One region of the Rhizobium bangladeshense genome, then DNA from elsewhere that is predicted to be linked to it. Evidence: riboswitches for the same ligand, from Rfam matches in the RefSeq annotation. Region 1 holds a riboswitch; each other region holds the start of a gene.
What was found. A riboswitch is a leader RNA that binds a small molecule or an ion and turns the genes downstream of it on or off. The one in region 1 is predicted to bind cobalamin.
Positions count from the first base shown of each region.

Region 2: it holds a riboswitch for cobalamin, as region 1 does, so the genes downstream of both, nrdH (glutaredoxin-like protein NrdH) here and J2J98_RS17425 (CbtB domain-containing protein) in region 1, are expected to answer to the same signal.
Region 3: it holds a riboswitch for cobalamin, as region 1 does, so the genes downstream of both, bluB (5,6-dimethylbenzimidazole synthase) here and J2J98_RS17425 (CbtB domain-containing protein) in region 1, are expected to answer to the same signal.

Region 1 covers NZ_CP071612.1:3,598,791-3,608,803, reverse strand. Annotated here, with positions in the region: gene J2J98_RS17450 (helix-turn-helix domain-containing protein) at 1-486, shown strand, start outside; gene J2J98_RS17445 (phosphoketolase family protein) at 534-2,918, opposite strand; gene J2J98_RS17440 (acetate/propionate family kinase) at 2,990-4,168, opposite strand; gene J2J98_RS17435 (putative bifunctional diguanylate cyclase/phosphodiesterase) at 4,429-5,997, opposite strand; gene J2J98_RS17430 (histidine phosphatase family protein) at 6,468-7,022, opposite strand; adenosylcobalamin (AdoCbl) riboswitch at 7,099-7,255, shown strand; gene J2J98_RS17425 (CbtB domain-containing protein) at 7,254-7,463, shown strand; gene J2J98_RS17420 (CbtA family protein) at 7,476-8,210, shown strand; gene J2J98_RS17415 (hypothetical protein) at 8,264-8,833, shown strand; gene J2J98_RS17410 (sulfite oxidase-like oxidoreductase) at 8,818-9,480, opposite strand; partial or broken gene J2J98_RS17405 (sensor histidine kinase) at 9,590-10,013, shown strand, end outside.
Region 2 covers NZ_CP071612.1:3,933,478-3,943,490, forward strand. Annotated here, with positions in the region: gene queE (7-carboxy-7-deazaguanine synthase QueE) at 1-163, shown strand, start outside; gene J2J98_RS18950 (adenylate/guanylate cyclase domain-containing protein) at 170-1,393, opposite strand; gene nrdF (class 1b ribonucleoside-diphosphate reductase subunit beta) at 1,494-2,468, opposite strand; gene nrdE (class 1b ribonucleoside-diphosphate reductase subunit alpha) at 2,633-4,801, opposite strand; gene nrdI (class Ib ribonucleoside-diphosphate reductase assembly flavoprotein NrdI) at 4,780-5,181, opposite strand; gene nrdH (glutaredoxin-like protein NrdH) at 5,195-5,416, opposite strand; cobalamin riboswitch at 5,678-5,902, opposite strand; gene J2J98_RS18975 (heavy metal translocating P-type ATPase) at 6,129-8,369, opposite strand; gene J2J98_RS18980 (MerR family transcriptional regulator) at 8,441-8,863, shown strand; gene J2J98_RS18985 (TIGR03862 family flavoprotein) at 8,935-10,013, shown strand, end outside.
Region 3 covers NZ_CP071612.1:2,422,224-2,432,236, reverse strand. Annotated here, with positions in the region: gene J2J98_RS11855 (hypothetical protein) at 1-244, opposite strand, end outside; gene J2J98_RS11850 (methyl-accepting chemotaxis protein) at 305-2,182, opposite strand; cobalamin riboswitch at 2,488-2,674, shown strand; gene bluB (5,6-dimethylbenzimidazole synthase) at 2,717-3,406, shown strand; gene J2J98_RS11840 (DUF2865 domain-containing protein) at 3,410-4,510, opposite strand; gene J2J98_RS11835 (GntR family transcriptional regulator) at 4,714-5,355, opposite strand; gene J2J98_RS11830 (M20 family metallopeptidase) at 5,527-6,951, shown strand; gene J2J98_RS11825 (M28 family peptidase) at 6,944-8,614, shown strand; gene J2J98_RS11820 (transporter substrate-binding domain-containing protein) at 8,671-9,525, shown strand; gene J2J98_RS11815 (ABC transporter permease) at 9,606-10,013, shown strand, end outside.

The sequences.
Region 1 (10,013 bases):
ATGCAGACGCTGAGGAGGCTGGGTGACGAATTCGAAAACCGCCGCGGTGGCCGCAACGAAGTATTGGGCGCCTATGTGGGGCTGGCGTTGCGACTGACGGCGCGGATTTCCCATGAGGGGGATACACATGAGCTTATGTCAAACGAGAACGAACGGCGGATGGACATGCTGAACGAACTCATTCAGCAGCATTTTCGATCGCACAAGCCCGCTTCCTTTTACGCCAAGGAACTTGGAGTTTCACCGACGCACCTCACCCGTATCGTCCGGTCGATGACAGGAAAAACCCCGCATGAGCTGATCGCCGGCAAACTGATCGAAGAGGCGAAGCGCCAGCTCGTCTTTGCGATCGGCAGCGTGCAGGAGATCGGATTTCGCCTCGGCTTTGCCGATCCCGCCTATTTCTCGCGCTTCTTTCTAAAATACACCGGCGCAACGCCACGGGTTTGGCGGACGAACGAAAAAGCTCGGCTTGAACGGGCATAGCATTCCGGCATTCGGCTATGCCGCGTCGCGCGTCACTCGCAGATGTCTCACGCCGTCGGCCACGTCCAGTCCCGCACCTCCGGCATGTCCTCTCCGTACTCTCTGACGTAGTCGTAATGCTCCGCAAGCTTGCCGCGGAAGGCGGCGAGCGCGTCTTTCGCCTTCTCCTTCAGGCCCGGCACCCGCTCGATGGCTTCGATGGCGAGATGAAAGCGGTCAAGTTCGTTGAGGACAGTCATGTCGAAAGGCGTTGTCGTCGTTCCCTCCTCGACGAAGCCGCGGACGTGGATGTTCTCGTGGTTGGTGCGCTTGTAGGTCAGGCGGTGAATGAGATAGGGATAGCCGTGATAGGCGAAAATAACCGGCTTATCTGTGGTGAAGATCGCGTCGAAGGCCTCCTCGGAAAGGCCATGCGGATGCTGGTCCCTGGATTGCAGTGCTAATAGGTCGACGACGTTTACGGTCCGGATCTTTAGCTCGGGAATGGCCTTGCGCAGAAGATCGACGGCGGCGAGCGTTTCCATCGTCGGGACATCGCCGGCGCAGGCCATGACGAGATCAGGAGAGATCGTGTCGTCCTCGTTGCTTGCCCAGTGCCAAATCCCGATACCGGCTTCGCAATGTTTTACCGCTTCGTCCATCGACAGCCATTGCGGCTCCGGCTGCTTGCCGGCGACGATGACATTGATGCGGTCATAGGTGCGCAAGCAATGATCGCCGACCCAGAGCAGGGTGTTGGCATCCGGCGGCAGGTAGATGCGGACGATGTCGGCTTTCTTGTTGGCGACGAGGTCGACGAAGCCAGGGTCCTGGTGGCTGAAGCCGTTATGGTCCTGGCGCCAGACATGCGAGGTCAGCAAGTAGTTCAGCGATGAGATCGGCTTCCGCCATTCGAGTTCGCGCGTCACCTTCAGCCATTTGGCGTGCTGGTTGAACATGGAATCGATGATGTGGATGAAGGCCTCATAGCAGGAAAAGAGGCCGTGCCGGCCGGTCAAGAGGTAGCCCTCGAGCCATCCCTGGCAGAGATGTTCCGAAAGTACTTCCATGACGCGTCCATCGCGAGAGAGATGGACATCAAATGGTTCGATATCCTCCATCCACACACGGTTCGTGACCTCGAAGACGCTGCCGAGGCGGTTCGACTCCGTCTCGTCGGGGCCGAAGACGCGGAAGTTTGCCGCCTCTGCGTTGAGTTTCATCGTGTCGCGCAGGTAATGGCCGAGGATCTCCGTCGACTGGGCCACGACGCTGCCGCGCTTGACCACGTCAACCGCATATTCGCCTATATCGGGAACATTGAGTTCCCGGCGCAGCAAACCGCCATTGGCATGCGGATTGGCGCCCATGCGGCGGTTGCCGACGGGCGCCAGTGCCCGCAGATCGGTTTTCAGCCGGCCATCGGCATCGAACAGGTCTTCGGGATCGTAGCTCCGCATCCAGTCTTCGAGAATCTTGCGATGACTTTCGTTCTCGCGGCAATTGGAGACCGGCACCTGGTGGGCTCGCCAGAAGCCTTCCACCTTCTTGCCGTCGACTTCCTTCGGCCCGGTCCAGCCCTTGGGGCTGCGCAGCACGATCATCGGCCAACGCGGGCAGCCCTTCGCAGCGCCGCTGCGGGCTTGCACCTGGATATCGCGGATGCGGTCGAAGATCTGGTCGAAGGTCGAGGCCATCTGCTGATGCATGTCGCTTGGCTCGTGGCCGTCGACGAAAAACGGCTCGTAGCCGTAGCCTTCGAAGAGACGTCGCAGGTCGTCGTCACCGGCCCGGCCGAGAATGGTCGGATTGGCGATCTTGTAGCCGTTCAGATGCAGGATCGGCAGAACGGCGCCGTCGCGGGCGGGATTCAGGAACTTGTTGGAATGCCAGCTGGCGGCCAATGGCCCGGTCTCTGCCTCTCCGTCTCCGACGACGCAGGCGACGATCAGGTCGGGGTTGTCGAAGGCAGCGCCAAAGGCGTGGACGAGGGCGTAGCCGAGTTCGCCGCCTTCATGGATCGATCCCGGCGTTTCCGGCGCCGCATGGCTCGGGATGCCGCCGGGAAACGAGAATTGTCGGAAGAGCCTGCGCATCCCTTCAGTGTCTTCGGAAATATCGGGATAGATTTCGCTGTAGGTACCTTCGAGATAGGTGTTGGCGACCATGCCAGGCCCGCCGTGACCGGGGCCGCACATGTAGATGATATTGAGATCGTGGGCGCGGATGAGGCGGTTCAGATGCGCATAAATGAAGTTGAGGCCTGGTGTCGTGCCCCAGTGACCGAGCAGGCGGGGCTTGATGTGCTCGGGTTTCAGCGGCTCGCGCAGCAGCGGATTGGCGAGCAGGTAGATCTGGCCGACCGAGAGGTAGTTGGCCGCCCGCCAATAGCGGTCGATCAGGGTGAGTTCAGCATCGGTCAGGGCGGCGGCGGTCGAGACATGCTTTTCCATGGGCTTCTCCCGTTCGAAAATGCTTTCAACGTCAATTCTAGCCGCCGGCGCCGGCGCGCCATTGATTTGGATCAGCGGGCGCGAAGAACGGACAGCGCCTCATCGGCGATCACCTGTTCTTCGTCCGTGGCAATGACATGGGCGGCCATGGGGCTTTCCCTGGTGCTGATCATGAAACCATTGGCGGCATTGGCTTTCTCGTCGATCGAAAGGCCGAGCCAGGACAGCCGTTCCGCCACGCCGGCGCGGACATCCGGCTGATGCTCGCCTATGCCGGCGGTGAAGACGACGGCATCGAGGCCGCCGAGCGTTACCGCCATGCGGCCGATCTCGCCGGCAATTCGCAGCGTGAAGAGGTCGATCGCCTGGCGCGCTTCCGGCCGGCCGTCCTTCAACAGATAGCGCGTGTCGGCGCTGATGCCGGAAACGCCGAGCAGGCCTGAGCGGTGATAGAGCAAATCCTCGATCTCTCGCAGGGATCGCTTTCTCTCTCCTGCCAGATGCAGGATGACGCCGGGATCGAGCCAGCCCGGGCGAGTCGCCATCGGGATGCCGTCGAGGGTCGAAAAGCCCATGCTGCAGTCGCGGCTGATGCCGTTTTCCAGCGCACAGAGGCTGGCGCCGCTGCCGAGATGGGCGACCACGGCCTTTGCCGCATGCGGTGCCCTGCGCGCAAGTTCGCCAGCGATGAACTTATAGGAAAGCCCGTGGAAGCCGTAACGCTTGATCCCCTCGTCATGCAAGGACCGCGGTATCGCGAGGCGGCGAACCAGATCGTCCTGCGTGGAATGGAAGGCGGTATCGAAGGAGGCCATCTGCAAAAGATGCGGCTTCAGATGGCGGAGCGCGTGGATGAAGCGTAGCGCTTGCGGCTGGTGCAGGGGGGCGAGCGGTATCAGGGCTTCGATCCCCTCGATAGCGTCGTCATCTAGCGCGACGGCGCTCGTGAAGCGCTCACCGCCATGAACGACGCGGTGGCCGGCAGCGGCAGCGGCAGTCATATCGAAATGATCGGCGAGAAGCGTGAAGGTCTCGTCGATGACCCCGTGCAGATCGTCCGTCAGCTTCGCTTTGAGCGGCATGTCAACTCTCTGCGACCCCTTGGTCAGGCCGAGGGAGAGCGGTTCGGCGCGGAGATCGATGACACCCTTGCCGAGGTGCCGTGCCTCGGCGCCCTCGATTGAAAAGATGCCGATCTTCACCGTCGATGAGCCGGCATTGAAGGTCAGGAGGAGGTCGGTGGATGACATGTCTTCAGAGACTCCGCGCCGTCGTCACGATGGCCGAACTTAGCGCCAAAACTCGCGCTGGAAAGGCATCCTTCGGCGGTCGCCGTCACTTCGGCCGATCGCCACGCCTGCCGGCCTCGACCCCCGACCGTGCTGTCATCGGATCTCACGGCACAATGAGGGCAAGAACTCCGGCCTGCAATGGCCGGCCGGCGCGAGTTATGCTGACGATGCGTAGGGGGCGACCCGAAGCTTGGGCAGTCTGCTGAATTGCGCGGGGGTCAGGCCCTCGATGCCAGATTGGCATTACGATTGCGGATGAAGATGCTGGCCTCGTCGGCGGGCATCGCCTTGCCGAAAAGATAGCCCTGGCCGACGTCGCAGCCGAGCTGCAGCAGGAAGGCAAGCTGGCCGTGTTCCTCGACGCCTTCCGCGGTCGTCTTGATGTTGAGGCTTCTGCCGAGGCCAAGCATGGCGCGGACGATCTTTTCCTGGCGTTCGTCGTCGCGATAAGTGGCGATGAAGCTTTTGTCGATCTTGATCTTGTCGAAGCGGTAGCGGGCGAGCTGGGCGAGGCTCGAATAGCCAGTGCCGAAATCGTCGAGGGCGATCTGGATGCCGGCGGCATGCAGCTCTTCGAGAATAACGGCGGCGACAGCGGGATCCTGTATCAGCGCGTTTTCGGTAATCTCAATTTCAAGGCGCTGTGGCGGCAGCCGGCTTGCGGAAAGGACCTTAAGGATGCGGGACGTCAACAGCCGGTCTTCCATCTGCACCGCGGAGACGTTGAATGACAGCATGACATGCGCCGGCCAGGTGAGCGCATCGCTGCAGGCCTGAGCAAGGAGATCCTCGAACAAGGCGGTGATCATCCCGGTTTCTTCGGCGATGTCGATGAAAACAGGCGGCGGAATGTTGACACCATCCTCGTCTATCCAGCGTGCGAGGGCTTCGAAACCGCAAAGCTGGCCAGTCTTCAGGTCGATCAGCGGTTGATAGAACGGCTTGATAGCTTTGGTGGCGATTGCGGCGCGCAGTCTGGCCTCCAGGGAAGCGCGCTCCGTTACTTTGTCCTGCATCGAAGTTTCGAAGACGAGATAATGGTTGGGGCCGCGTGATTTGGCCTCATACATGGCGAGGTCAGCACGATGGGCGGCGTCTCCCAGCGGTTCGCTGCCCTCGACCCATCGATCGTAACCGACGCTGGCGCCAACTTCTACGGCAAATCCGTCGATATGAATCGGTCGGGTGACGGCCTGGATCAACAGCTTGGCGAAACGTTCCTCGCGCTCCGCCGTCAGAGCGAAGGCAACGATGATGAATTCATCACCGCCGAACCGGTAGACGCAATCGGCATTGCCGAGCGCGCAGATGCGTCTAGCCACTTCGATCAACAATACGTCGCCGCCCTTGTGGCCGACAAGATCGTTGACTTTCTTGAAGCCGTCGAGGTCTACGGAGAAGATGGTGACGCTGTTGTCCCATTCCTGGATTTCGTCGTCGTTCCTGACCGGCCGTGAGAGAATTTTGCGCTCGAAGGCGTAGCGGTTCGGCAGCTTAGTCAGGTGGTCGTGAGTTGCCGTCCAGTCGGCCTTCGCCTGGGCGGCGACCCGCAGTTCCATTTCCTTGCGCAGATCGGCAATACGCAGGACCGAATAGATGAAGCTCATGGCGCCGGCGATGCCGAGCCCCAGAACGAGCTTGTCGGCGCCGTAGTTGCCGAATGCGGTCATGAAGGAAACCAGGCTGTCGTCGAACTGCAGCAAGGCAGCGAGGAGCCAGAGGGTTATCCCCAAACCGACGATCGACATGCATTGCCTTCCGGCCCTGCTCTGGAAAAACACCGGCATTATGCCTTCTCCATCTCCACCCGCGCCGGGATATCACAAAAATCTGAAATGTTCGTTGAAACTAGAAGGCGAATTATCAGAGGGGGCAGTTTGAGGTTGGCCGTCGGCAGCGTTGCAATGCAGCCAGGATCGGCACCGACGCTGTTTCGCCGGTCCCGTTCAGGAGAAAAATCTTGCTGCAGGTTCAGGCCGAAAAGATGCCCCAGAAGAACGAAGGCGAGCGTGCTGACGCATCGCTCGCCTTTTCTCGTGCTTCAGGCGGTGACGATCAACAGCGGAACGCTGAGGATGAGACCGGCCAGAAGCGTGAACGTGGCGACGCGCATCAACCGCAGGCGCCGCGTACGCTCTCCACTCCAATCATATGCCATTCTTCCATCTCCTTGGGACAAGGAAGTAGTCCCCGCAAAACCGGGTTCAACAGGGATGACGCGATTTGCTTGTGCAAGGCTGGAGAAAATAAGGAATCTCTAATGCTGGAAGCGCAAACACCAGCGGCTTCCATTGCTTGTCATGCGAAGGATGGCGAGTGGTTCGACGTCGGTCAGCCAGAAGGAGGAGGGCGGCGCCTGAAGCACATGCGCGACGGCCGCCCGGATGACGGCCGCATGGCTGACAGCGATGACGTGACCGCCCTGCTCGGACTGCGCCTCCATCCAGCCAGCGACGCGCTTCCGCAGGTCAAGAAGGCTCTCGCCGCCATGAGGGGCCGCCTCCGGCTCGGTCATCCAGGCCATGAGGTTTTCCGGCTCTTCCGACTCGATCGCCTGGATCGACCTGCCAGCCCAACGACCGTGATCGCAGTCGCGGAGCGATGGGTCTATCCGCCCTTCGAGAAGGAGCGCGTCGGCCGTCTGGCGGGCGCGCAAGGCGGGGCTGGTGACAATACGATCCGCGTGAGGGAGCGCAGCGACCCTGGCTGCTTCTTCCACTGCCTTTTCTTCCAACGGTTCGTCGAGCGGAAACCGGGCCTTGCGGTTCGCCGCCGTCGCGCCGTGGCAGATCCAGGTGAGGCGCGTATTCACGGTTGTTCTGATCTCCGAGGATGGAATGGGGACGGCCTTTGCCGCTTCGTGAAGTTACGTTGACAGTTTCTTCGGCGTGCAGATATAAACGTGCTGTTGCGGGTTTGGAAGCCGGTGGAAATCCGGCGCGGTCGCGCCACTGTGACCAGCGTGTCGAAAGCTCATCGCGCTGGAAGTCAGACCCTGCCGCACAACACTCTTTCGACTGAACGCGTCATTCCGGAGGAATACATGTCTGACACCACTTTCGCGCCCGTCGCTGCGCCGACTCCGATCCCCGCCGGCGATATCCTTCCCTGGGGGATTTTCGGCGGTCTGCTGATGCTGATCGTTCTTTATTTCGTCGGCACCGAGGAAGGCGCGATGGCGCTGTTCAACGGCATGTATGTGCACGAATTCGTGCATGATGCCCGCCATCTCCTCGGCTTTCCCTGCCACTAAGGGAATACTGACATGGTTGGAAACCTTCTGCTTCGCGGCATGCTCGCGGGCCTGATTGCTGGTATCCTCGTTTTTGTCTTCGCCCATACCGTCGGCGAGCCGCTGGTCGATGCGGCGATCGCCTTCGAGGAGGCTAACGCTCAGGCGGCGGGCGAAGCTGCCGAGCCTGAAATCGTCAGCCGTGCCACGCAGGCCGGTCTCGGCCTTTTCACAGGCGTCATGGCCTACTGCATCGCCGTCGGCGGGCTTTTCTCGCTCACCTTCGCTTTCGTGCACGGCCGCTTCGGCAGGCTTTCGCCCCGCGGCACCTCGGCCGTCATCGCCCTTGCCGCCTTCGTGGCGGTCGTTCTGGTTCCCGGCATCAAGTATCCGGCCAACCCGCCGGCGGTCGGCAGTTCCGATACGATCGGTGTCAGGACCGAACTGTTCTTCCTGATGATCGTCGTTTCGCTCGCCTCGCTGATTGCGGCGATCGCGCTGTCGCGACGCCTTGGCGAGCGCTTCGGTCTCTGGAACGGCGCGATCATCGCCGGCATCGCCTATCTCGTCTTCATCGGCGCGGTTCTCTATCTGCTGCCGCCGATCAACGAGGTGCCGGAGAATTTCTCGGCCACGGTGCTCTGGCGGTTCCGCGCGACCACGCTTGGCATGCACGCGATCCTTTGGGCAGCGCTCGGCCTTGTTTTCGGAGTGCTGGCAGAACGGCATCTTGTCGCCAAGAGCGGACTGCGGCCGGCGCTCCGGTGATGCGGCGTATCGGCAGGTTTGCTTTTCTCAGTCTCATCGCAAGCCTGTTGCCAATGTTTATCGGAAGTGCTCTTGCCCATGGGGGCAGCTCTGGCGGCACCCATGCCGGCCTCGAGATTCCGGCAATTTCCCACGGCGAAATGGCGGTCATTTCGGATTATCGCAGCAAGATCAGCATGCTGGCATCACGGGCGGCCGATACGAACGAACCGTTCCGGCGTGTCCTGAACTACGCGGAAATTCAGTATTCCTACTGCCTCTGGGGACAGATGCCGGGGAGCGTGACGGACGAGCAAAGCCCGTTCAACGAATGCGCCCACGCCTATCTCGCGGCGACGAAAGCCGTGCTGATGGCGATGCGTGAGATGCCGCGCGAGGCGGCCGCGGCGGGCGAAATCATCTCGGCCATCGACGCCGAGATGGCGGGCCGCGGGCTTGCCTTCATCACCTGCCAGTTCAGCGGCGAGGCCTTTAACACCGCCAATATCGTCAAGCCGAATTGGAGCAGGGTGCCGCTTCATCCTGCCAGCATGGCGTCACTGACGGGGCTGGCCGCTCTGTTCGGTCTCGCGGTGCTTGCGCTTCGCCACGTCCTGCGGCCGAAGGCTCAGTCGTCGGAATAGCGCTGCTCGCGCCACGGATCACCATACATGTGGTAGCCGTTCTTTTCCCAGAAACCGGCTTCGTCAGCGGCTAGCAGTTCGATGCGGCGCAGCCACTTGGCGCTCTTCCAGAAATAAAGATGCGGCACGACGAGGCGCATCGGCCCACCGTGCTCCGGTGTCAGCGGTAGGCCTTCCCAGGAGGTCGCCAGGATCGCGTCCTCGGCAGCGAAATCGGCAAGCGGCAGATTGGTGGTATAGCCGTCGTAACTTGTCAGCATGACGAAGGCTGCTTCCGGATTCGGCATGGCGCGGTCGAGCAGATCACGCGTCGAAACGCCGTTCCATTTGTTATCGTAGCGCGACCAAGTAGTGACGCAGTGGATGTCGCTGACCCTGGTGCTCTGCTCGATGGCCTGAAAATCGGCCCAGGCAAGGGTGAGCGTCGTTTCGACCAGGCCGCGCACTTCAAGCCGCCAGCTCTCGGTGGAAATGACCGGCTGCTGCCCGAGATCGAGCACCGGCCAGTTCTTGACGAGGTGCTGGCCGGGCGGCAGGCGTTCCGTGTCCGGCCTGCTGATGCGGCCGGTCAGGAACTTGCCCTCGGACGCCCAGCGGCGCTTGGAGTTGGTGAGCTTGCTGTCGGCGGGCGTCTGGTCGTCGCTCATGAGCGGGTCTCCTTGCGGTGCAGCAATAGGACATCCGTCCCTGCCGAGTGTCAAGTTTCGGCGAGCCCTTGGAAATCCTCGCTTGCCTCATTAAACTGAGGCGTCGGGCATGCCTTGCTGGGGAGTGAAGGCAGAAGGGAGGAGCGGATCTGTCTTCGAGATATCGTGCCATCGCGGCGCTCATGTTGGTGCCGCTCGCCATTTTCGCCTTCTTCACCTATGGAAGCGCGATTGCGACGCGCGCCTATATGCAGGAGGCTTCCGCCCAGGCGGGAACCGCGCTGCGCCTTGCCGTCTCGGCACTCAGTGGCCACCTCAACCGCTACGAGGCGCTGCCGGCACTGATCGCCGATCACGACGATATCAAGGAACTGGTCAGCGCGCCCGACGATACGGCGTTGCGTGATGCGGCCAATCTCTATCTCAAGGAGATCAACGGGCTTCTGAAATCCTCCGACATCTATGTGGTGAAGCCGGACGGGGAGACCATCGCGGCGAGCAATTATGATGGACCGGGAAGCTTCGTCGGCCAG
Region 2 (10,013 bases), 330 kb from region 1:
TACACCGCCGCCGCCCGATGACGATGACGCGCGCATCGATATAGACGGCGTCATGGATCGGATGCACTGGCTCGTCAAGAAGGTGACGGCTGACCGATGGTTTGAACCGCGTGTGCTGCCGCAGCTGCACGTACTGCTTTGGGGTAACAAGCGAGGCGTCTGAGCTCGTCTATCGTACCGGAAAGGCGAAGACATCGACAGGCTCTCCGAGCCCGCGCAGCGGGAAGGTGCCGAGACTGTCCATGTCTTTCGCGCAGCCCGCCATCTCGACGAAAGCCCGCGACAAGAGCACCGGACGCTTGACCTCTTTGGTCAGGCTTTCCAGCCGCGACGCGACATTGACCGCGGGGCCAATGACGGTGAAATCCAGCCGTCGGCGCGAGCCGATATTGCCGTACATGACGTCGCCGACATGCACACCGACGCCGTAGCGCAGCGGCTCGCGTCCCATGCGCAGGTGCTCCTCGTTCAGCTCGGCCATCGACGCCTGCCCCTCGCGGATCGCTTGCAGCAGATCGAGGCAGGCCGTTTCCTTGGCCAATGGGAAGATCGCCAGCAGCCCGTCTCCCATGAATTTCAGGATTTCCCCACCGTGTCGTTCGATCGGATCCGACATAGCGTCGAAATAATCATTCAGCAGATGGATGACATCGTCGCGCGGCCAGAGATCGGAGATCGCCGTAAAGTCGCGCAGGTCGCAGATCATGATTGCGGCGCCGACGGTCGCGCCACTGCCGCGAGTCGTCGCACCCGAAAGAATATGTTCGCTCGCATGCGGTCCGACATAGGTTTGCAGCAGCGTCCGTGCCATGATGTTCTTCAGCCTGATCTCGCTGACGAGGGTCAGCGCCGGCAGGAGATCGCGCAGGAAATCGGTATGCTCGCTCGTAAAGCCGCCCGGACGGGATGTGGAAAATGTCGCGACGTGGCGCTTGCCGAAAGTATGCTCGATCGGCCAGGCAATGTACTCCGTAAGACCCTCGTCACGCAGCTCCTGAAAGAAAGGATCCCCGTCGGCGTCGGCAGTGCCTTCCAGTTGCCGGCGCACCTCCTCCGCCCCCTGGTGGATCGCGTTGACCGGACTCTTCAGGAACTCCGGCGTGGTTTCGACACCATAGGCGAATGTGTTGATTTTCGCCTCCGTCATGCCCTCCTTCCAGAGGATGCGGGCGCCGATCCATTGCGGATGATTCGTCCTGAAATGCAGCGTCGCGCGCGCCACCGGTACCCCTGCGGCTAGCAGCTTCTCGCACATTGCCACAAGGATGTTGTCGATGAAGCGCTCGCCGCGCGTCTCGTTCACCAGCCAGTCGAGGATCCGCCTCCGGCGGATCGGCCAGGCGCCTTCGTCCGTTTCAACAGCAGCCCCGGCCTTGTTCAAAAAAGAGGACATCGAAACCCCACTACGCCGCATCACCGACGAATACCGAATTGAGTTTCCGTGAATGTGGTCGATGGCGAAGCAAATGATAAGGGGAGACTGCAATTAAGTCTCAGAAATCCCAGTCTTCATCCTCGGTTGCGACAGCCTTGCCGATGACATAGGAGGAGCCGGAGCCGGAGAAGAAGTCGTGGTTCTCGTCGGCATTCGGCGACAGCGCCGACAGGATAGCCGGATTGACCTTGCATAGATCGGCCGGGAACAGCGCTTCATAGCCGAGGTTCATCAGCGCCTTGTTCGCGTTATAGTGCAGGAACTTCTTCACATCCTCGCTCAAGCCGACGCCGTCATAGAGCGCTTCGGTATACCGAGCCTCGTTGTCGTAGAGTTCGAGCAGCAGATCGAAGGCGAAATCCTTGATTTCCTGCCGGCGTTGCTCGGACAGCAACTCCAGCCCGCGCTGGAACTTGTAGCCGATATAGTAGCCGTGCACCGCCTCGTCCCGGATGATCAGCCGGATCATATCGGCCGTATTGGTGAGCTTGGCGCGGCTTGACCAGTACATCGGCAGATAGAAGCCGGAATAGAACAGGAAACTCTCGAGGAAGACGCTGGCGACCTTCTTCTTCAAAGGGTTGGCCGACGCATATTGCTCCATGATCAGCGCCGACTTGCGCTGCAGGAAATCATTCTCCTCCGACCAGCGATAAGCGTCGTCGACGTCAGGCGTGGAGCATAACGTCGAGAAGATCGAGGAATATGAGCGGGCATGCACGGCCTCCATGAAGGATATATTGGAAAGCACCGCCTCCTCATGCGAGGTTACCGCATCCTCCATCAGCCTGACGGAGCCGATGCCGTTCTGGATTGTGTCGAGAAGCGTCAGACCCGTGAAGACGCGGATGGTGAGTTGCTGTTCCGCCGGCGTCAGTGTCGCCCAGGAGGGAATGTCGTTTGACAATGGCACCTTTTCCGGCAGCCAGAAATTGCCGGTGAGCCTGTTCCAGACTTCGAGATCCCTGTCGTCCTCGATACGGTTCCAGTTGATGGCGCGCACGCGGCTGGTTGGCTTGATTTGCATGTTCATAAAGTGGTCCTTCCTCAGGAGTAGGTGGGCGCAGCCCCCTCATCCGCCTGCCGGCACCTCTCCCCGCTGGGGAGAAGAGACTTGCGGTAGCGTCATCCCCACAAAATCTCCAGCGGGGAGAGGGTTAGGGTGAGGGGGTCTCTGGCTCTAAGGCCGAAATCAACTCACAGCGTGCAGGAAACGCAGCCCTGCACCTCGGTGCCGGACAGCGCCATCTGGCGAAGGCGAATGTAGTAGATCGTCTTGATGCCCTTCCTCCAGGCGTAAATCTGCGCCTTGTTGATGTCGCGCGTCGTAGCCGTGTCACGGAAGAACAGGGTCAGCGACAGACCTTGGTCGACATGCTGGGTCGCCGCCGCATAGGTGTCGATGATCTTCTGCGCACCAATCTCGTAGGCGTCCTGATAATAGTCGAGATTGTCGTTGGTCATGAACGGCGCCGGATAATAGACGCGGCCGATCTTGCCCTCCTTGCGGATCTCGATCTTCGAGACGATCGGATGGATCGAAGAGGTCGAGTGGTTGATATAGGAGATCGATCCGGTCGGCGGCACCGCCTGCAGGTTCTGATTATAGAGGCCGGAGGTCATGACAGCCTTCTTCAGCGCCACCCAGTCGTCCCGTGTCGGGATATGGATACCGGCATCATCGAACAGCGCACTCACCTTCTCGGTCGCCGGCTTCCATTGCTGTTCCGTATATTTGTCAAAATATTCGCCGGAGGCATATTTGGACTTTTCGAAGCCCTTGAAGCTCTGGCCGCGTTCGATCGCCAACAAATTCGAAGCGCGGATTGCGTGGTACGTCACCGCATAGAAATAGATATTGGTGAAATCGACGCCCTCCTCCGAGCCGTAGAAGATGCGTTCGCGGGCAAGATAGCCGTGCAGGTTCATCTGGCCGAGGCCGATCGCATGGCTCTCGTCATTGCCCTTCTCTATCGACGGAACCGAGGAGATATGGCTCATGTCGGAAACCGCCGTCAGCGCCCGGATCGCCGTCTCGATGGTCTTGCCGAAATCAGCGGAATCCATGGCGGCTGCGATATTCAGCGAACCGAGATTGCAGGAAATGTCCTTGCCGAGGTGCTTATAGGAGAGATCGTCGTTATATTCGCTTGCCTCGCTCACCTGCAGGATCTCCGAGCAGAGATTGCTCATGGAGATGCGCCCGGCAACCGGGTTCGCCCGATTCACCGTGTCCTCGAACATGATGTAGGGATAGCCGCTTTCGAACTGGATTTCGGCGATCACCTGGAAGAACTCGCGCGCCTTGATCTTCTTCTTCGAGATGCGGGCATCCGCCACCATCTCGCGGTACTTTTCCGTCACGGAGATCTCGGTGAACGGCATCCCGTAGACTCGCTCCACGTCGTAGGGCGAGAAGAGGTACATATCCTCATTATTCCTAGCGAGCTCGAAGGTGATGTCGGGCAAGACGACGCCGAGCGATAGCGTCTTGATGCGGATCTTCTCATCGGCGTTTTCACGCTTGGTGTCGAGGAAGCGCATGATATCGGGATGATGGGCGTTCAGATAAACCGCGCCCGCTCCCTGCCGCGCGCCGAGCTGATTGGCATAGGAGAAGCTGTCTTCCAAGAGCTTCATGACCGGGATGATGCCGGAGGACTGGTTCTCGATCTGCTTGATGGGCGCGCCTGCCTCGCGGATATTCGTCAGAGACAAGGCCACGCCGCCGCCGCGCTTTGAGAGCTGCAGCGCCGAATTGATCGACCGGCCGATCGATTCCATATTGTCCTCGACGCGCAGCAGGAAACAGGAAACGAGTTCGCCACGCTGTTTCTTGCCGGCATTGAGAAAGGTAGGCGTTGCCGGCTGGAAGCGCCCGGAAATGATTTCGTCGACCATGTCGCGGGCAAGAGCCTCGTCGCCTCGCGCCAGGGTCAGCGCCACCATGCAGATGCGGTCCTCATAGCGCTCGAGATAGCGCTTTCCATCGAAGGTCTTCAGCGTGTAGCTGGTGTAATATTTGAAAGCACCGAGGAAGGTGGGGAAGCGGAATTTCCTGGCATAGGCCTGATCGAACAGGTCGCGCACGAAATTGAAGGAATACTGGTCGAGCACCTCCTGCTCGTAATAACCCTCGGTCACGAGGTAATCGAGCTTCTCCCTGAGGTTATGGAAGAACACCGTGTTCTGGTTCACATGCTGCAGAAAGTACTGCTTGGCCGCCATGCGGTCCTTGTCGAGCTGGATCACTCCCTCATCGTCATAGAGGTTCAGCATCGCGTTCAGTGCATGATAGTCGAGCGTTTCGGCCGCCTTCAGCGGTTTTGCGCCCGCATCCCACGTCAGATTTGTTCCCGTGTCCAAAATCGTCCCATCCCGTCTTTGACATTGGCGACATCCTCGGCTGTTCCCAGGAGCTCGAACCGGTAGAGGTACGGCACCTGGCACTTCTTCGAGATGACGTCGCCGGCGAGCCCATAGGTCTCGCCGAAATTGCTGTTGCCCGCAGCAATCACGCCGCGGATGTTGGAGCGGTTTTCCGCGTCGTTGAGGAAGCGGATCACCTCCTTGGGCACGGCCCCTCTACCGCCATCCCCGCAATAGGTGGGCAAAATCAGCACATAAGGCTCGCGAATGTGAATGTGTTGAGCGCCGACGGGAATGCGCGCCGCGCGCAGCCCCAATTTCTCGACGAAACGATGGGTGTTCCCAGATCGGCTGGAATAATAAACGATCAGCCCCATCGTCTTTCTCAGCTCAGGAGAGCGCGCTGATCATATCCGGGCGGAACCCCGCCCAATGCTGGCTGCCGGCAACCACGACCGGAACCTGCATGTAGCCCATGCCGCGCACACGATCGAGCGCTTCGGCATCCTCGGAAATATCGACGATCTCATAATCCACGCCCAGACGGTCGAGGGCGCGGTAGGTGGCGGTGCATTGGACGCAAGCCGGCTTGCTGTAAACGGTAATGCTCATCATGTTCCTCGTAATGTCAATGAAGTCAGGACGCGGGTGTGGGATCGGGCGCCGTGCGGCGTCCGGGGTAACGCTCGATAATGATCTGACAAACTTGGCGCTTCAGACGCCTGACGCTATCCCTTCCGGGGTTTGCGCGGGCGGCGGCCTTGATGTTCTCGACATGACTTCATCCCGAAGTGCTCATGCGGACGTTCGGGGCAGCGCATCAGGCGCGGATCGTTCCGCCCTCATATACGCGACCTTCCGGACACCCCGCCCGTGGACGTTTCGTTCAAGGCAGGTCTCCTGGCTTGCGGGTCGAAGCATCCTGCCCAGCCTTCCCGAGGCATCATGCCTCAGTGACCCGAAATCGGACAGTTGCTCGCCGCTTACAGTTGCGGGGGCAGCTCCGGCCTTGCCCCACCCTCATGGCGAGATGCACCGTATTCCCATCTTAGCCCGCGATCCTTACGAATCGGAGGAACCTTGAACACTAGATATAGTACGCGAATCGAAATACACGTCAACGGATGGTTTGTGCATTGCATTAAGGCAGGTTTGAAATCGCTGCGTTCCTGTGAAAAACATGGAAAACGAAAGCTTAAGGTAAACTGGCTGTGGAGAAGCCTTTGATGAACAGGGCAGGCCCATAGCCGGCACTAAGATCCTAAGCTGTTCGGGCTCCAATCGCCGATGCGGCACATCGCAGAAAAGATGAAGCCCGGAATAGTCACGCCTTTATCCGAAGCAGCCTGAGCGCATTGATCGTCACCAGCACCGTGGCGCCGGTATCGGCGAGGATCGCCGGCCAGAGCCCGGTGATCCCGATGATCGTGGTAACCAGGAAGACAGCCTTCAGTCCGAGCGCGATGGTGATATTCTCAAGGATATTGCGCATCGTCCGCTTGGAAAGCGCGATCATCCGCGCCACGTCGCCTACGCGTCCGTGCAGCACGGCGGCATCCGCGGTCTCCAGTGCCACATCGGTGCCGCCGCCCATGGCGATCCCGATGTCGGCGGCGGCGAGCGCCGGCGCGTCGTTGATGCCGTCGCCGACCTTGGCGACGACGAAGCCCTTGCGCTTCAGTTCGCCGACGACCCGCTGCTTGTCCTCGGGCATCATCTCGCCGCGCCAGTCGATGCCGAGCATGTCGGCGACGGCTGCCGCCGTGCGCTTATTGTCGCCGGTCAGCATCATCGCCTTGACACCCGCCGATTTGAGCGCCGAGAGCCCGGCTTCAGCATCCTCGCGCGGCTCGTCGCGCATGGCGATCAACCCGGCCGCAAGGCCATTGACGAGCAGCACCGACACGCTCTTGCCCTCATCGTTGAGCCCGGCAATACGCGCCTCCTGTCCCGCGTTGAGCGCCCCACGCTCGCGGGCGGCGGGCGGCGACAAGAGATCCACTGTCTCGCCGCCGACTTTGCCGGTAACACCCCTGCCCGGCAACGCTTCCAATTCGAAGGCCGGCGGCACGGGAACGCCATCCATCCTGGCGCGGTTGAGGATGGCAAGCGCTAAGGGATGGCTGGAGCCCTGCTCCAGCACCGCCGCACGCGACAAGAGCTGCGCCTCGCCCAATCCGAAGGAAACGATATCCGTCACCCGAGGCTTGCCTTCCGTCAGCGTGCCCGTCTTGTCGAAGGCGACTATTGTCACCTTGCCGAGCGTTTCCAGAACAGCGCCGCCCTTCATCAGCAACCCGCGCCGGGCGCCGGCCGACAAGGAGGCGGCGATCGCCGCCGGCGTCGAGATAACGAGGGCGCAGGGGCAGCCGATCAGCAGGATGGCGAGGCCCTTATAGATCCACTCACCCCAAGCGCCGCCGAGAAACAGCGGCGGAATGACCGCGACAAGTGCGGCGACGACGACTACGCTCGGCGTGTAATAGCGCGAGAACCGATCGATGAAGCGCTCCGTAGGCGCCTTCGATTCCTGCGCTTCTTCCACCAGCTTGACGACGCGGGCGATGGTATTGTCGGCAGCGGCTGCCGTGACGCGAACCCTGAGCACGGCATCGCCATTGACCGTACCGGCATAGACGACGGCATCGACGCCCTTGCGCAGCGGCGTGCTTTCGCCTGTCACCGGAGCCTCGTCAATCGCACTATCACCTGATACGATGACGCCGTCGGCAGGGATGCGGTCGCCGGGACGAACCATGATGACCGTGCCGACCGCAAGGCTTTCCGCCGGCACCTCCCGCATCTGGCCATTGTGTTCGAGCAGCGCAGTCTTCGGCACCAGGGCCGTCAGTGACTGTATGCTTTCACGCGCCTTGCCCGCCGCCACTCCTTCGAGCAATTCGCCGACGAGGAACAGGAATACGACCGTTGCCGCTTCCTCGCCCGCATTGATGATGACGGCGCCGACGGCTGCGATCGTCATCAGCATCTCGATCGAAAATGGCGTGCCTGAGAATGCCGCCATGACGGCTCGCCGCGCAATCGGCAGCAGACCGACCAGCATGGCGACGATGAAGGCATAGGATGCGATCGCCGGCACGAGATGGCCGATAGCATAAGCGGCAACGAGTGCCGCACCCGAAAAAATGGTCAACCGGCCCTTCCTGCTCTGCCACCAGGAACCGGTCATCGTCGCATGGTCTTGTCCATGAAGTTTTTCGATTTCCCTCTCGCCATGGCGGTGGTCTCGATCATGACGGGCATAATCATGACCAGCATGATCATGATCGTGGTCGTGGTCCGCGTGATCGTGCAAGCCATGTTCGTCTGAGGGCACCGCGTTTCCGGCAAATGGCGAGACGGAATAGCCAAGACCGGTCACCTTCTTCTGGACCGCCTTGAGATCGCTGCTGGCGTCATGCCGGATGGTCATGGTGCCTGTCGCCACCGAGACGGTAACATCGGCGACACCCGCCACGCGCCTGACGGCGGTATCGATCTTGCTGGCGCAGGCGGCGCAATCCATGCCGCCGACCCGGTATCGTGTCTCGCTCGTCTCGGTCATGATCTGCTTCCTTGTCAAATGGAAGCACCCCTCCTACATCCTCTAGCGACTAGAGATGCAAGAGAAAAATCATGAAAAAGATCACGATTGGCGAAGCTGCTCGCCGGAGCGGCGTCAAAGTGCCGACGGTGCGCTATTACGAAAGCATCGGCCTGCTCGCGGCGCCGAGCCGCAGCGAAGGCAATCAGCGCGCCTTCGAGCCCACCGATGTCAGCCGTCTCGCTTTCATCCGCCATGCCCGCGAGCTGGGTTTCGAGATCGAGGCGATCCGCACGCTGCTTACCCTGCAGGACGATCCGAACCAGTCCTGCGCCTCGGCCGACGCCATCGCCAAGGCTCGCCTCGCTGAGATCGAGCAGCGCATCCGGAGTCTGATGGCTTTGAAGGCCGAGCTGGAAATGATGGTAGAGGGCTGCGGCCACGGCCGGGTCGACCAATGCCGCGTCATCGAGGTTCTCGCCGACCACGGTCAGTGCACGCATTCTCACCATTGACGAACCTGCACCCTTGCAGGTGATCGGCGCCCGCGCCAAAACTGCGCCGGAAAGAATCGGGCGAAGACATCATGAGCCAGAAACGGATTGCGATCATCGGCGGCGGCCCCGCAGGTCTTGCGGCTGCCGAGCTGCTTTCGCTCTCCGGCCATGCAGTGACGGTCTATGACGCCATGCCGACCTTCGCCCGCAAGTTCCTGCTGGCCGGCAAGTCGGGCCTCAATATTACCCATTCCGAGGACTATGCCCGCTTTGCTACGCGCTTCGGCGCGGCCTCAGCCCGGCTGCGTCCCGCTCTCGATGCCTTTACCCCTGGCGATATCAGGGAATGGACTGCGGGGCTCGGTACCGAAACCTTCGTCGGCTCCTCCGGCCGGGTGTTCCCGACGGTGATGAAGGCTTCTCCTTTGCTGCGTGGCTGGCTCAAGCGGCTGGAAGAGCGGGGTGTCGCGCTGCGCACCCGCCACCGCTGGACCGGTCTTGTCGAAGACGGTTATGTTTTCGAAATGCCGGAAGGGCGTGGCATCGTCCATTGCGACGCCGCCCTGCTGGCGCTCGGCGGCGCAAGTTGGCCGCGCCTTGGCTCGGATGCGGCCTGGCTGCCCTGGCTGGCGGAAAGGGGCATCGAGATCGAGGCCTTCCGGCCCGCCAATTGCGGATTCGTCGTCGGCTGGAGCGCAGGCTTCAGTGCGCGTTTCGCCGGCGAGCCCGTCAAATCGGTCACCGCCACATCCGAAGCCGGCACCTTTCCCGGCGAGTTCGTCGTCACCGGTAGCGGCATCGAGGGCAGCCTCGTCTATGCCCACGCGGCCAGCCTCCGCGACCGGCTTCTGCACCATGGCAGCGCTGCCCTGACACTCGATCTCGCCCCAGGCCGGACGATCGAAAGGCTGGCTCGCGACCTGAGACGGCAGGATTCAAAGTCGAGCTTTTCAAACCGCCTGCGCAAGGGCGCCGGGCTTGACCGCGTCAAGGCGGCATTGCTGCGCGAACTCACGCCCGACCGCGACCGGACCGATCCCGAACGTCTCGCCAGCATGATCAAGGCTCTGCCGATACCGGTTCTCGACGCGAGGCCGATCGCCGAGGCGATCTCCTCTGCAGGCGGGATCCGTTGGACCAGCATCGACGAGGGTTTCATGTTAAAGGC
Region 3 (10,013 bases), 1.2 Mb from region 1:
AGCCATCGACCTCGGCGCGCCATTTCTTGTCGAGGGCGTCGATGTCGGCTTCGCTCAGATTGGCGTTCGCAGTATCCTGCGCCTTAATTGCCTCAATGACGGTGGGATCGTTCAGCCAGGGGTTCACCTCGCTCTTAACGTAATCGGCAATCGGGGCAAGCTTGGCATCCTCGGCCATCGATACGCCGATGGGTGCGACGAATGCGGCTGAGGCGAAAAGCAATGTGGTCACAACTCTCTTCATAACTGTTCCCTTCCTGTGATCAGTTGCTGAGAAATGGGGCTTATCGGGGCGAGGACGACATCAGAACTCCTCCCAGGCACTGGGAGAAGCGGCAATGGCTGCATTTCCGGCATGTCGTGGCACGATGGCTTTGGGTTCTGCACGATTTTGGCGGGCGCTCGGCCGGACGGGCCTTGGCTCGCCCGCCACGGTCGAGCCGACAACGAACCGGCCGGCCGAATCCTGCAGCTGGCGTCCCTGCAACAGCAGCTCCTGGCAGGCCGCGTTCGTTTCTTCGACCATCGCCGCGTTCTGCTGCGTCGCGTGATCCATCTGGTTGATCGCGCCGTTGATTTCCTGCAGACCGGTCGCCTGCTCGCGATAGGACTGAACGAGGGTAGCGATGCTGTCGCTGATGCGATTGATCTGCTCCTCGATCTTCAGGAGAGCATCACCGGTCTCGTTCACCAGCCCGACGCCGGCGGCAACCTCCCGGCCGGAAACGTTGATCAGGTTCTTGATTTCCTTTGCCGCGTTTGCCGAGCGCTGGGCGAGTTCACGAACCTCCTGTGCGACAACCGCAAAACCCTTGCCGGCCTCGCCGGCGCGCGCGGCCTCGACGCCGGCATTCAGCGCCAGCAGGTTCGTCTGGAATGCGATTTCGTCGATGACGCCGATGATGCGCCCGATCTGGCTGGAGGAGGTCTGGATCCGGTCCATCGCTCCGATCGCGTCGCGCACGACCGTCGCCGAGACGTGAGCACTTCGCTTGGTTTCCTCGACCAATTGTCCGGCATTTTCGGCCCGCTGCGACGAGGTCTTGACGGTCGTGGTCACTTGATCCAGTGCCGCAGCCGTCTGTTCCAGTGCTGCCGCCTGCTGTTCGGTCCGCTTGGCAAGCTGATCTGCGGAGGAGGCCAGTTCACTTGAACCGCCCTCAACCGCAACGGAAGCGATCTTTATCTCTGTCAGCGCGGCCGCGACGGCCTGGACCATGTTGTTGAAATCCTGGCGCAACTTGTCGAATTCAGGGCCTAGATCGGCAAGCTGAACCGAGAAGTCGCCGGCGGCCAGCTTTTCCAATGCGTTCGCAAGAGTGGTCATCACTAGCCGTTGCCTGTTGCCGGCTTCTTCCGTCAACAATGCATTGCGCGCCCGTTCGGCATCGAACGAGGCGCTCTGCTCGGCAGCGGCCTGCTCTCTTTCGACCTTTGCGATCGCCTCGTGACGGAAGACTTCCAGCGCACGCGCGAGAAAGCCGATTTCGTCGCCATTTTCCCTGTAGGCGACGGGGGAGGCGAGGTCGCCATTCTGCAACGCGCCAATTCGTTTGCTGAGGATCCTGAGGGGCCGGCCCACCAGGCTGCGCATGGCGAAAAGGAGAGCGATGACTGCGAAGGCAGTGATGACGGATTGGGTGAGCAGCGAAACGAGAACCTTCTGGCGGACTTCGGAAGCTATCTTTTCGACAGACCAGTTCGTAACGACGTAGCCGGTTGTCTTGCCGGACTTGTCCAGCGGCAGCGGCGCAATAATCGTGACCAGACCGGCGGACATTCCGTTGTCATCGACTGTCGTTTTGTCAGGTTTGGCGCTGAGGCGCGTCGCCAGGTCGGCCGGCGTCGGCAAACCGGAAATGCCGTCGCGCGTCCAGGTGTCGACGGCAGCAGGCTCCGCGTTGAATGCGGCAAATTGAACGAGATCGAGCGAGGGGTCGTCACGGTACAGCGAATAGGCTTCGCGAACGGCGTTCGCCTTGCCCCATTTCACGCCGCCGGCGGCCAGAGAGGCAAACTGTTCCGCATCCTTGGACCAGTTCGCCTTGGCGCTATCGATCAGCGCCCGGGTTTCATACATCCACGTATAGGTGGCGAAAGCGGAAATGCCGCATACATTGACGGCGACGATGATCACAGCCAGCTTGGCTGTCAGGGGCATGGTTTTCAAGAATTGGAACATCCGCGGAGCCTGGAATTGCGGCTCGGTCGACCATCTTTGCGACCGGCATATCTGCACGGCATCGACGCTGACGGTCACATCACGAGCGCTCATGCCCATGTCTGATTTGCGACCCAAAACGCGCAAAGGCAGTGTGGATTTGATGTATGAAGAAATCATAAAGTAGAGGAGGATGGGTAGGCACACAGAGGCTGTTCCTCCCGCAACCAAAAGATCGCCGATGCGGAGCTGTCTGCCCCTGATCAGCCGTCTGCGGTCGCGGTTCAGGGTCAGTCTGCCCGCACTTGCCGCCGCGCCGGTTTCCTGAAATAGATGCGCCGTCAGGTGCTCGCCCTGTGGGCGGGAGAATCGGGAATCCGGTGCAATGCCGGAACGTGCCCAACGCTGTAAGGCCGACGTCTGCCGCTTCATCGTGCCACTGGCTTTTGCCGGGAAGGCTGCGGCAGATGGATGAAGCCAAGTCAGAAGACCGGCCTGGCGAGATAGACCCAACCCGCGCGGACGGCGGGCGGTTGCGTTGTTGGGGATATGACGATGCGACCCTTTGATGTGGATGCCCTTTCGGCGGCATCCGGTTTTTCGCCGGCCGAGCGCGAGGCGGTGTATCACGCGATCATGACGCGACGTGACGTGCGCAGCCAGTTCCTGCCCGATCCCTTGCCCGACGACCTCGTGGCGCGGCTTCTGACAGCCGCGCATCATGCACCTTCGGTAGGCTTCATGCAGCCATGGAATTTCATTCTGGTCAAAAGTGCAGCCGTCCGCTCGCGCGTGCGCGACGCCTTTGCTGTGGCCAACGATGAGGCAGCGTCGATGTTTGAAGGTGAGCGGCGGCAGGCCTATCGATCCCTCAAGCTCGAAGGCATCGTGGAGGCGCCGCTCGGTATATGCGTGACCTGCGACCCCACTCGCGGCGGCAGCGTGGTGCTGGGACGGACGCACAATCGGCGGATGGATTCCTATTCGACCGTTTGCGCCATTCAGAATCTCTGGCTTGCCGGCCGCGCCGAGGGGGTCGGCATCGGCTGGGTCAGCATCTTCCGTGAAGGTGACCTGAAAACCATTCTCGGCATCCCCGAGCATATCGAAGTGGTCGCCTGGCTCTGCGCCGGCTTTGTCGACCGGCTATATGAGGAACCGGAACTCTCGATCAAAGGCTGGCGGCAGCGGCTGCCGCTCGAGGAACTGGTTTTCCACGACGGATGGGGACGCAACGACCCCTAGCAGTTACTGCTGTTGCGGTTGTGGGCCCGGCGTTGCCGGATTGGCAAGATCGATCGAGCCCTGGTCGCCTGCAAGGAATTGCGGGCCGACCTGACGGATCTTGTTCCGGGTGGGGTCGTAGGGACGCTCGGGAACGGATGGTTGCTGCGAGGCTGCTGCTGCTGCAGTGTCCTTCGCCGGGGGGGTGGTGCGGATCGTTGTGATCGAACCCTGCTGCGGCGGCTCGCTTAGGGCCTGCTTGCCACGCATCTCCTCGTAATAGGCGGTGAGATTGCAGGCGCAGGAATTTTTCTCGCCAGGCGCGCGGTTCTTGTAAGCGAAGGCGTTCTTCATGGCGCTGTAGGGAGCGCCCGTCGCGACCGAGATCATGTTCGAGGCCTCGGTACTGGTCACGTCGCGATAGAAGAGTTCTGTCTCGATGCCAGGGCACATTTTGGCGCAGGTCTGGGCATCCCGGCCGAAATCGACTGAGGTGGTGTTCGAGCTGATCGGGAAGAAGCCGCCGTCGCAGCTGCGAACGCAGATGGTGCTGACCGGCGAAAACATTTCAGCCCTCGGCAGGCCGTAACGCGGATCGGCCTCTTCACCGCTACCGAGCGCGATGAAGGTGTCGGTGCGCATCGCCTGTTCTTCGACGCTTGGGGCGGCCTCGCTGGCGCTGCGCTCTGTCGGCGCATAGAAATTTTCGCTGTTGCAGCCATTGCGTTCGAGCGCAGCCGTCAATTCACGGCGCGCGCCGTCATCGCCGCCGGCTTGGCTGCGCAGCTCGTTGCGGCGCTCCTGGAGATAACGGATATTGTCGATCATCCGGGCTTCGGCGTCTGAGAGCTCGGCGCAAAAATCGGCATTCTCGCCGCCGATCACGAGCATGCTGCCCGAGGTGCAGCCGTAGCTGCGCAGATCGTTGCGGACCTTGCGCAGCTCGAGGTTCTGCTCGGCGATTGCGCTGGCATATTGGCGCGCTTCCGGACCGTTGCCGTTGCCGATCGACCGCGGCAGATCGGCAAGACGACCGCGCAGGTCGTTGCAGACGGCGCTGGACTGCGCGGCGGCGGGCGATGCCAACGCAAGAAGAAATGCAAGAGACAGGTTTCGGCGTTTCACGACTCGTCCCGGAATAAGCAATCGGTGGGGTATCGAATGCGACGTCACCCCGTGCGTTTCATAGCTCATTTCTCTTAATAAGCTCAGAGGATTTCTTAGCGTATTTTCGCGATCTTATCCAGCAGAGCGCCTGGCGCTCGTCGCTCCAGCTATTCCGATTATGCCTAAGTTCCAGCGACAGCTGACGGCGTCATTGAGGCCGATCAGCCTTGAAGAATGTGCCTGCGCGTCAGCTCCATCAGGCCATCGGTGTCGCGTTTCTCTATCGCGTCGACCATCTGCTGATGTTCGCGGCCGGATTGCTCTATGCGGGCGCGCGTTCGCCACTGCGACACCGGCGCGGAAGACGTCCGCTGCCGAATTTCCGTGATCAGTTCCACGAGTTCCTGGTTGCCGGCGAGAGCAAGCAGATGGCGATGGAAGGCGAGATTGGCTTCGTAAAGTTCAAGCATGGTGCCGTTCAGCACAAGATCGTCGAAGCGTAAAGCCAGAACCCGCAAATTTGCAATATCGGCCTCGCTCGCATTCGCGATGATGCGGTCGCTGACGGCCACTTCGAGGATGACGCGAATGTCGCTAACCTCCTGAGCGCGGCGCCCGTCCTGCTCATGGACGTGATAACCGCGATTGGGGATATGCTCCACCAGTCGCTTCTGCACCAGTCTGTCGAGAGCCCTGCGAACCTCGGGCCGTGTACAGTTATACCGCCTCTCGAGATCGATCTGCTTCAACCAGGTTCCGGGCGGGAGGCGACCGGCAAGGATATCCTGGAGAATGAGTTCGGTCACATCGATGGCTTGCGGCTCTTGTGCTTGCGCTGTCGCGTCGCCTTCCAGCGAAATCATTCAATTCTCCCAGCCCGATTTCGGCGATGACTATCATAGCTCTGCCTCGGCCAACAACGAGGCGACATCGGCATCGAAAAATATTCATGCTCATGCCTTGCGCGCCTGATGCAATTGGAGCATAAATTGGCGCCAATTTGATTACCACTTTATAAGGCGGATTGTAAATCCATGCAGAATTCAGATGCCGTTTGGGAAATCGTCGAGAGAAAGCGCACGGCGTTCTTCGAGTTGAGCGATCGCATCTGGGATATTCCCGAGATCAATTACCTGGAACATCAATCTGCCGAAGAGCACGCCCGCATGCTGGAAAGCGAAGGTTTCCGTGTCGAGCGCGGCATTGCCGGGTTGCCGACGGCGGTCATGGGAGAGGCAGGCGAGGGTGGGCCGGTCATCGCGATCCTTGGCGAGTTCGATGCGCTGCCGGGTTTGAGCCAGGTGGCCGGTATTGCCGAGCAGCGCCCCTTGGTCGACGGCGGCAATGGCCACGGCTGCGGCCATAATATGCTAGGCGCCGGATCCATGCTCGCTGCCGCCGCGGTAAAGGATTTCCTCGCAAAAAGTGGTTTGAAGGGAAGGGTGCGCTATTACGGCTGCCCAGCCGAGGAAGGCGGCTCTTCGAAGGGTTTCATGGTGCGCGCCGGCGTTTTCGACGACGTCGATATCGCCATCTCCTGGCATCCCGCAGCCTTTGCCGGCGTCAACAACCCCATTTCGCTCGCCTGCAATGAGATCAACTTCCATTTTTCCGGGAGGGCGTCGCATGCCTCCGCCACGCCACACCTCGGCCGCAGCGCTCTCGATGCGGTGGAGTTGATGAATGTCGGCGTGAACTATATGCGCGAGCACATGCCTTCGACCGCGCGCATCCACTACGCCATCACTGACGCTGGTGGCGGGGCGCCTAACGTCGTGCAGGCGCGCGCGACGGTACGCTATCTCGTCCGTGCAAGGACTTTGCCGGAGCTCCTGTCTCTGGTCGCCCGCGTCAAAAAAGTTGCCGAAGGTGCGGCCCTGATGACCGAGACGATCGTCCGCAGTGAGATCGTCAGCGGCGATGCCAATCTCGTCGGCAATACACCCCTTGAAGAGTGCATGTTCGCCCATCTGCAGCGGCTTGGCCCGCCCCCATTCGATGATGCCGACCGGGCGGCAGCCCGCAAGTTCCAGCAGACCTTCAATGCAGAAGATATCGCCGCGTCCTATGGTCGTTTTGCGCTGAAACCGAAGGAGGGGCAGGCGCTCTGCGAGGAGATATTTCCTTTGAATGCCGGTGACGGCACACTGGTCGGCTCCACCGATGTCGGAACCGTCAGCTGGGTGGTGCCAACCGTGCAGATGCGAGGCGCTACCTATGCCATCGGCACGCCCGGACATTCCTGGCAGCTGGTTGCGCAAGGCAAACTGCCGGCTGCACACAAGGGAACCGAACACGCCGCCAAGGTGATGGCGAGCACGGCCGTCGATCTCATCTGTAATCCCCGATTGATCGAAGCTGCCAAAGCCGATCACAGAGCGCGACTTGAGCGTACGCCGTTCGTCAATCCGATCCCGGATGACGTCGAGCCGCCATTGCCGGAGAAGGCTGATGCCTAACCCGGACTTTCAGCCCGATCCTGAACGCCTGATGGCCCATATCCGCGAGTTCGCCCGTCGGGTGAAATTGTCCGGAACGCCGGAGGAACTCGAGAGCTTTCATTATCTTCAGGCGCAGATGGAGAGCTACGGATACAGGACGCAGTTGCTGTCGCATGATGCGTTCATCAGCTTGCCCGGTCCTGCGAAGGTCGAGGTCAAAGGCGAAAGTCTCCGTTGTATTACCCATTCCATGTCGGTTTCCACAGCGGGCATAAGGGGCGACCTCGCATATGTCGGCGAAGGCAAGGAAGCCGATTTTTTTGGCAGGGACCTGGCCGGCAAGATCGTCCTAATCGACGGAATTGCGACGGAGGAAGTCGCCGTATTGGCGAGCGCGGCCGGCGCTGTCGGCGAGATTCATGTGAGCCCGAATGAGCATCTCTACGAGATGTGCGTGTCGCCCGTCTGGGGCAGCCCATCGCAACACACGCGCGCCCACCTGCCGAAGACCGTGATCTGCACCATTGCCTCGGAAGATGGGGTGCGCCTGCGCGAAAGGCTCGCGCGCGGCGAAAGGGTGCGGGCGACGCTGACGGCAGAGGTCGATACCGGCTGGCGCAAGACGCCGCTTCTTGTCGCCGAACTTCAGCCGTCAGGCGAGGACAAACCATTCGTGCTGTTTTCAGGCCATCATGACACCTGGCATTTCGGCGTCATGGACAATGGAGGCGCGAACGCGACCATGCTGGAGGCGGCGCGCCTGCTGGCCCTTCATGCAGGTGATTGGCGACGCGGCTTGCGCATCTGCTTCTGGTCAGGCCATTCGCACGGCCGCTATTCCGGCTCGGCATGGTATGCGGACGAATTTTTCGACGAACTCGATCGCCGTTGCGCCGTGCATGTCAATGTCGATTCCACGGGCGGCGAGGGTGCGACCGTTCTCACCAATTCCGCTGTCATCGATGAACTGAGGCCGCTGGCGCTAGATGTAATCGAGAGGGTAACCGGACAAAAGCATGCCGGCAGACGGCATGGCCGAGCCGCGGATCAGTCATTCTGGGGAGTCGGAATCCCCTCGATGTTCGGCAGCCTCAGCCATCAGCCGCCGGGGCCCATCAAGACCCTGACGGCGCTTGGTTGGTGGTGGCACACGCCGCATGACACGGCAGAGCATATCGATCCTGACAATCTCAGCCGAGATACGCGGATCGTGCTTGACGTGCTTTGGCGCTTGCTGACCTCTCCGCTCCTGCCATTTGACTATACCGTCTACGCGCAGGCTCTCAGCCAACAAGTCGCGAAACTGCAGGCTGAGCTTTCCGGGCGCATCGACATTTCGGCTCTCGCAAACGCAGTCGAGGAGTTGAGCAACAGCGCGAAAGCCGTATTGGAGACGACGGACCTGTCTCCGGCAAAGACGGCGCGTGTGAACGCGTCGCTGATGCGCGCCGGTCGCCAGCTCGTGCCGCTGAATTATACGAGCGGCGAGCGCTTTCATCATGATCCCGCCCTTCCGCACCCGGCCTGGCCGGCGTTGGACGGGCTGCGAGCGTTGGCGGCGCAGCCCGTGGGATCGCCGGATATGCCTTTTTACGCTGTCCATGCCCGCCAGACGAGAAATCGCCTGGTCCACGGGGTGAGGGAAGCCAACGCAGCTTTGCGTGCGGCCCTGGAGGACTGACGCAGCCATACTGCAGAACAAACAAGCGGTCATTTGGCCGAAAAAGGGGAACAGAAATGAAGAATAGAAATTTGCTTGCCGCTCTGTTCGGCGCCATTGCCGTCCTGACTTCGTCCGCTGCCGGCGCCAAGGACTGGACGCATGTCAAGGTCGGCATCGAAGGCGCATTTCCCCCCTGGAACCTCATGGATTCCAGCGGCAAGCTGGCAGGCTTCGATGTCGATCTCATCAACGACCTCTGCAAGCGCGCCAAAGTCGGCTGTGAACTCATATCCGGCGAATGGAATGCAATGATCCCCAGTCTCAATGCCGGCAAATTCGATCTGGTGATGACCCTCGGCATCAACGAGAAGCGCAAGCAGGTGGTCGATTTCACTGTACCCTACGCCAGCGGGGTCGCAAGCTTCCTGCTTCTGAGGGACGGGCCGGTATCTTCTCTGCCGATGACCGGCGAACGGCTGAATTTGAACGACAAGTCCAAGGCCGATCCGGTGATGGCCGAAATCGGCAAGGCCCTCAATGGCAAGACCGTCGGCGTCGTACAGTCGACCAGCCAAGAGCAGTTGATCAACGCCTATTTCGGGTCCGATGTAACGGTGCGCGCCTACAAGAATTCCGGCGAGCGTGACCTCGATCTGAAGGCTGGGCGCATCGATGCTGGTTTCGACAGCGGTGTTTACGGAACCTCCGTGCTCGGGAAGCCTGGCAATGACGGTCTGATGATGTCAGGCCCGCTGGTGAAAGGCGCGATGCTAGCTACCGAAGTCGCACTCGGCATGCGCAAGGGCGAGACCGATCTGAAGGCCAAATTCGATGACGCAATCAGGCAGGCCGCCAAGGATGGCACGATCAAGCAGCTCTCTGAAAAATGGAGCAAGATCGACCTGACACCGACGTTCGACGTCCGCTAAGCGCCCTTTCGGCGCATCATGCCAACTGAGGCTATGACAATGTCAGTCGCTGCAAGAATAAGCTCTCCCGGGGCGGCGCCATGAGCCAGCCGGGTCTTTTTGAGCTTGCCGGCTTCGGTCCGGATGGCTGGGGGCATGCTCTTCTGGCCGGAGCGTGGATGACCATCCTCGTTGCAATCGCCGGCTATGCCGTCGGCGCCTGTATCGGGACGCTTGGGGCATGGGCGAAGATTGCCGGCAATGGCTTTGCTCGAGCAACCGCTGATGCTTATACGACCGTGTTGCGGGGCATTCCCGACCTGTTGGTCATCTACCTCTTCTATTTCGGCGGCAGCGCCGTGGTCACGGCGGTCGGCAGACTTTTCGGTGCCGAAGGCTTCCTCGGCTTCCCGGGCTTTCTTGCCGGTTCCCTTGCCGTGGGCGTCACCTCCGGCGCCCAGTTTACGGAGGTGCTGCGAGGCGGGTTCAAGGCGGTCCACCCGGGTGAG